Regions from separate parts of the Luteimonas sp. A277 genome, predicted to be linked through region 2. Evidence: riboswitches for the same ligand, from Rfam matches in the RefSeq annotation. Region 2 holds a riboswitch; the other holds the start of a gene.

Region 1 (3,402 bases), on a different contig from region 2:
CGTCCGGACGTGTGTTGCGCGGATCAATGTCACGCGGCTTCGCGCGCATGGCGCGCTCCTACCGGGGCCGGTCGGATCAGATCCGGCCGGCCCCGGTGAGACTCAGCGTGCCGGGCTGTAGCGCAGCGACAGGCCGTACTCGCGGCCCGGCTGGTTGTACCAGGCCACCGTTTCGTACTCGCGGTCGAATACGTTGCTGGCGCGGGCCTGCAGGGTCCAAGCCGGGTTGATCGCGTACTCGAACCGCAGGTCGGTGGTGGAGTAGCCGCCCAGGCGCACGGTGTTGGCAGCGTCGTCGTAGCGGCTGCCGGCCGCGTTGACGGTCACGCCGAAGCGCATGGCGCCGAAGGCGCGGTCCAGGTCCATCCGGCCGGTGTTGCGGGCGCGGCGGGTCAGCAGATTGTCGTGGAGGTCGCCGCCGCTGCGGTTGCGCGGATCCACATGGCTCAGCTGCAGCGCCATGTCCCAGTCGGCCAGGCGGGTGCCCAGGGTGAGCTCGGCGCCGCGGATGCGCGCCTCGTCCGCCTGGATCAGGTTCCAGCCGGCGTCGTAGCCGACCATGTCATCGATCCGGGTCTGGTAGGCGTCGAGTTCCCAGTGCCAGCCGTCCAGGCGCTGGCCGAGGCCCAGGTTGACGCCCCGGGACTTCTCCGGCCCGAGGTCGGGATTGCTGGAGCCGGGGAAGTAGAGCTCGTTGAAACTGGGCGCGCGGAAGCCGGTGGCATAGCCCGCGCTCACCCGCAAGCCGCTCTCCAGGGTCATGCCCCAGCCGGCGCTGCCGGTGGTGTGGCCGCCGAACTGCTCGTTGTCGTCATGCCGCAGGCTGGCCTGCAGGCGCTGGGCACCGAACCTGCCTTCATAGCCGGCAAACACGCCAAGGTTGTCGCGGCTGCCCTCGTCATAGGGCGTGGTGCTGTCCAGGTGGTCTTCCAGCCAGTCGATGCCTGCGGTCAGGGTCTGTCCGGCGGCCGCGATGAAATCGGCCTGCAACGATGCGCTGTCGCGGCGCGTATCGAACGCGCTGACGAACTCGCGCGGTGCGTCACCGTCGCGGAAGTAATTATCGGAATCGTCCCGCGAGCGGCCCGCCTGCACCGTCAGCTGCAGCTGGTCAGAAGGCGTCCAGGTCAGCGTGGCGCCCATGGCTTGCTGCAGGTTGTCCGACTCGTTGCCGCCGAAAATGGTGCCGTCGTATTCGTTCTCGGCCTCGGCGCGCAGCAGATTGGCTTCAAGTGACAGCGCCTCGCCCAGGTTTACGCCGCCGCGCGCGCTGATGGAGCGGTTGCGGTAGCCGTCGCGGTCGGGCTCGTCGGCAAAGCAGCCGGTGGACAGCTCTGCCGAGCCGCGGCATGAATTGATGCCGTCGGTGCGCTGGTAGGCGGCATCAATGCCGAACCAGCCGCGTTCGTTGCCGCCGCCGATCCCCGCGCTGGCCTCACGCAGGCTGTTGCTGCCGATGCCGGCGCGAAAGCGCGGCGTGACCGCGCCGCTGTCACGGCGGGTGAAGATCTGGATCACCCCGCCGAGCGCCTCGGAGCCGTACAGGCTCGAGCGCGGCCCGCGCACGATCTCGATGCGGTCGATCTGGTCCACCGGCAGGTCGTGGAACATCACCAGGCCGGCGCTGGCCGTGCCCATGCGCACGCCATCCACCAGCACCAGCACGTGGTCGGATTCGGTGCCGCGGATGGACATGGTGGTCAGCTTGCCCGCGCCGCCCTGGTTGACCAGGTCGATGCCGGCGCGCCCACGCAGCAGTTCGGGCAGGCTGCGTGCCTGGCTGCGTTCGATCTCCTCGCGGTCGAGCACCTGCACCGGGGCGATGCTGTCGATCAGCGCGACCGGGGTGCGGGTGGCGGTCACCACCACTTCGTCGAGCTGGGTGGGATGAGAATGGACAGGGTCTTGCTGGGCCATCGCCGCCGGTGATGCCAGCACGGCTGCAAGGGCAAGGGCAAGGGACAGGGGAAGGATGTGTTGCTGCATGGTCTCTCCGCCAGGAAAGTGGACGCCGTGGCACGCGCCATGACGCCCGTGAGGGGCAGCTGCAGGACAGAGGACAGGGCAGGGGCGCGGGAACGGTGCGGCACGGATTCCGGCATCTCCGCCGCAATGCCCTCCGCATCGCAACCAGGGTGGGGGGATGGATACCCCATGCTCCAGGCCGGTCTCCGGGCTGGCGAGTGGAGCGGAGTGGCCGGATGGCCGGCTCCGATCCGGGCCGTCGCGCCTTCCCATGCATCCCTGTGGCATCAACAGGGGGCACAGTGGCGGTGTGCGACGCCTTGGACTCGCTTACCGTTGCGGGGGCAGCGCCGGATGGCCTTTGCGGGCGTCACCGGCTTCCCGTTTCAACCTGACGACGGACGCCGGCAGGTCACCTGAAGCGCAGCGATTGTAGCCCGTAGGAGCGCGCCATGCGCGCGAAGCCGCGTGAATTCAATCGTGGCGCAGGGCGTCGGTTAGCGTGCCGTTGCCGTTGCCGTTGCCGTTGCCGTCGCCGCCCGCACAGATCAGCGTCACGCGGCTTCGCGCGCGTGGCGCGCTCCTACAGGGAGTCGTCCGTGGGATCGGGCTGCATGATGGTGGTGGTCACCGGGCCGGCTTCTTCCTGGCCCCGCGGCAGCGGCAGGTCGGCGATGGCCGCTTCGGCGGCTGTCACCATCTCCTTGCGGCGCTCGTCCGGCACTTCCTGCCAGTGGCAATCGCGCAGTGCGCCTTCCAGCGAATAGAGCAGGTTGAGGCTGGGCCGGAAGCCCGCGCGACGCACCCGCATGTAGGCCTCCACCGGACCGGCGGCTTCCAGGTCGGCGCGCGTGTGCAGGCCCACCTGGCGGAGCCAGGCGGCGGACTTCGGGCCGATGTTGCGCATCTTCTCTTCGCTCATTGCAGCGACTCGATGAAGATGCGGGCGATCTGCTCCAGACCGGCTTGGTCAACCTGGTCGAACCGGGCTGGCACGGGGCTGTCGATATCGAACACGCCAATCAGCCTGTCGCCGCCGTCGACCAGCGGCACCACCACTTCCGAGCGGGAGGCGGCGTCACAGGCGATGTGGCCGGGGAAAGCGTCCACGTCGTCGACCCGCTGGGTGGTGCGCGTACTCGCTGCAGCACCGCACACGCCGCGGTCCAGCGGGATGCGCACGCAGGCCGGCTGGCCCTGGAAGGGGCCGACCACCAGCTCGGTGCCATCAAAGAAATAAAAGCCTACCCAGTTCAGGTCGGGCAGGGCGTTGAAGACCAGCGACGACAGGTTGGCCGCGTTGGCAATGCGGTCGCGCTCGCCGGTCAGCAGGGACAGTGCCTGCGCCTGGAGCTGTTCGTACTGACTGGCCTTGTCGCCTTGGAGGGGTGTGGATGAGAACATGGCCGCAGTGTAGCAACAGCAGGAAAAGCCGCC
Region 2 (3,402 bases):
CCTGGTCGACCTGCTGCATGCCGGCCTGCCGCTTCCCGACCTCAAGGGCGCCGACCTGGCGGCCGCTGGGGTAACCGGCCATGCGCGCGGCGCCGGCGCCGGCGAGCCCGGCAAGTACCGCACCCACTTCCACCGTTTCATGCGCCAGGTGCACGAGCAGCTGCAGGCGCACGGCGGCGAACGCGACCGCCTGGCCCTGATCGTGCAGGGGTGGCGCCGCGCCGGCCTGCGGGTGCTGGTGCTGGACGAGTTCTTCGTCGGCGACATCGGCGACGCCATGATCCTGGCGCGCCTGCTGGAGCGGATGTTCGCCGAAGGCATCGTGCTGGTGACCACCTCCAACGTGGCCCCGCCCGACCTGTACCGCGACGGCCTGCAGCGCGCGCGCTTCATGCCGGCGATCGACCTGATCCAGGCCCACTGCCGTGCGCTGCATATCGAAAGCGAGACCGACTACCGCCTGCGGGCGCTGACCCGATCGCCGGTCTACCGCACTCCGCTGGATGAAGGCGCCGAAGCCTGGCTGCAGGCACGCTGGCGCGAGCTGGGCGGCAGCCAGGCCCACCGCGATGGTGGCATCGAGCTGGAAGGGCGCCGGATCGCGGTACGTGCCCGCTGCCCGGGCATGGCGTGGTTTGATTTTGACGTCCTCTGCGAAGGTCCGCGCGGCTCCAGCGACTACATCGGGATCGGGCGCGAATTCCACACCCTGCTGCTGGGCGGCATCCCGGTACTGGACGAGCGGCGCGACGACGCCGCGCGCCGCTTCGTCAACCTGGTCGACGAACTCTACGACCGCCACGTCAACCTGGTCTGCACCGCCGCCGCCGAGCCGCCCGCGCTGTATGCCGGCGAACGCCTGGCCGGGGCGTTCGAGCGCACCGCCTCGCGGCTGATCGAAATGCGCAGCGCCGAGTATCTGGCCAGTCCGCACCGGCCCTGAGCGCCACCCCCACATTTTGCGTTGACAAATTCCCGGACCACGATATGTTGTGTCCGTCGGTTCCGGCGAGCGCTACCCGCCGGATGAAAAGGGAAGCCGGTGAAGCCGTTCCACTCAGGATCGGCCATTCCGGCGCTGCCCCGCAGCGGTAACTGGGAACGACCCCGCCACACAGCACTGGAGCCACCTGGGTTCCGGGAAGCGGCGGGCAAGGTGGAGGCCACGGGCCTCCGTGCCCATGAGTCCGAAGACCTGCCGACAGCCGCGCGCAAGCACGTCGCGCGGTGCCGGCTGCGGAATCTCCGGGGGGAGATGGCTGGCGAAGCACGCGCGCGGCCTCCGCTTTCCGGGAGGCTGTCGCTGCCCCTGCGACGCCGCTTTCCCATCCTGTGACGAATCCGCCCGCCCGAGGGGGCGAGGCCGCGACGACGCCTGCGTCGGCGCGCGCCCGTGCCCTTCACCGCCTGTCGGGGACAGGTGGATGTGCGCAACCGATCCGGGAGACATCCATGAGCAGCAACGACAGCGCCACCCTCACCACCACTGCAGGGACTCCCGCGGCGGACAACACCGCGGCCGCCCCCGCCACCTCCGGCCCCGCGGACTCGATTCCCTGCCCCCGCAGCGCCAGCCCGGTCCCGGCCAGCGGTCCCGACCCGGTCGGTGCCGGCACGGCCACCTGGATCACCAAGGAAGCCGGGAACCGCCGCATGCCCTACGACCGCGCCCGGCTGGAACGCGCCATCGACCGGATCCACGCCGAGTTCCAGCAGCTGGACATCGCCGCCTACAAGGCCGCCGTGTTCGGCTTCGTCGAACGCAAGCAGGCGGTCAACGCCGACGACCTGGTCGACCACCTGATCCGCGAAGCGGAAGCCCGCGTGGACGTGACCGCGCCGGAGTGGGAGATGTTCGCCGCGCGCATCTACCTGCACCGGCTGTACAAGCGCGCCAGCCGCAACCGCTTCTACGACGTGGGCGAGAAGTACGGTTCCTACGTGGGCCTGCAGGAGAGCCTGGCCGACCGCAACATCTATTCCAACGACATCCTGCGCGCCTACTCCAAAGAGGAGCTGGAGGAGGCCGGGCGGATGATCGAACCCGACCGCGACCGGCTGTTCACCTACAACGGCCTGTACCTGCTGGCCACCCGCTACCTGGCCACCGACACCAGCCGGGCGGTGTATGAGCTGCCGCAGGAGCGCTGGCTGACCATTGCCCTGTACCTGATGCAGGACGAGGGCGGCAGTGCCCCGGGCAGGCGCGAGCGGCGCATGCAGCTGGTGGGCGAGGCCTACTGGGCGCTGTCGAACCTGTACATGACCGTGGCCACGCCCACGCTGCAGAACGCCGGCAAGGTGGGCGGCCAGCTGTCGAGCTGCTTCATCGACACGGTCGAGGACTCGCTGCAGGGCATCTACGACTCCAATACCGACATCGCCCGCGTGTCCAAGGGCGGCGGCGGCGTGGGCGCCTACATGGGCTACGTGCGCGCGTCGGGCTCGGCGATCCGCGGCGTGCCCAACTCCTCCGGCGGTGTGGTGCCATGGATCAAGCAGCTCAACAACACCGCCGTCTCGGTCGACCAGCTGGGCCAGCGCAAGGGCGCCGTCGCCGTGTACCTGGACGTCTGGCACCGCGACATCGAGGCCTTCCTCGACCTGCGCCTGAACAACGGCGACCAGCGCCTGCGCGCGCACGACGTGTTCACCTCGGTGTGCATCCCGGACATCTTCATGGAGGCGGTCGAGCGCCGCGGCGACTGGTACCTGTTCGACCCGCACGAGGTGCAGCGGATCAAGGGCTGGTACCTGCAGGACTTCTTCGACGAAAAGAAGGGCGAGGGCAGCTTCCGCACGAAGTACGAAGAGGTGGTGGCCGACGAGCGCATCAGCCGGCGCACGGTGAAGGCGATCGACATCTTCAAGCGGATCATGGTGAGCCAGCTGGAAACCGGAAACCCGTTCATGTTCTACCGGGACGAGGTCAACCGGAAGAATCCGAACAAGCATGCCGGCATGGTGTATTCGTCCAACCTGTGCACGGAGATCCTGCAGAACATGAGCCCCACCCGGCTCATGCAGGAGATCATCTCCGGCAACCAGATCGTGACCACCCGCCAGGCCGGCGACTTCGTGGTCTGCAACCTGTCATCGATCAACCTGGGCCGCGCGATCGTGCCGCAGGACGCGCAGTGCGACCTGATCACCGACGTGCTCGAACGACTGATCCCGATCCAGGTGCGCATGCTCGACAACGTGATCGACCTCAACCAGCTGCCGGTCCTCCAGGCCACCATCACCAACCACAAGTACCGGGCAATTGGCCTTGGCACCTTCGGCTGGCACCACCTGCTGGCCCTCAAGGGCATCCACTGGGACACGCCCGAAGCCGAGGAATTCAGCGACACGCTGTACGAGCGCATCAACCAGCTCACCATCCAGGCCAGCATGGAACTG

The links. A riboswitch is a leader RNA that binds a small molecule or an ion and turns the genes downstream of it on or off. The one in region 2 is predicted to bind cobalamin.
Region 1: another riboswitch for cobalamin. It lies ahead of btuB (TonB-dependent vitamin B12 receptor); the one in region 2 lies ahead of ACW7G2_RS11025 (ribonucleoside-diphosphate reductase subunit alpha).

Annotation. Positions count from the first base shown of each region.
Region 1 covers NZ_JBSVRG010000003.1:28,735-32,136, forward strand. Annotated here, with positions in the region: gene btuB (TonB-dependent vitamin B12 receptor) at 103-1,986, opposite strand; cobalamin riboswitch at 2,146-2,400, opposite strand; gene ACW7G2_RS03810 (TfoX/Sxy family protein) at 2,549-2,887, opposite strand; gene ACW7G2_RS03815 (GAF domain-containing protein) at 2,884-3,369, opposite strand.
Region 2 covers NZ_JBSVRG010000010.1:46,643-50,044, reverse strand. Annotated here, with positions in the region: gene zapE (cell division protein ZapE) at 1-943, shown strand, start outside; cobalamin riboswitch at 984-1,217, shown strand; gene ACW7G2_RS11025 (ribonucleoside-diphosphate reductase subunit alpha) at 1,453-3,402, shown strand, end outside.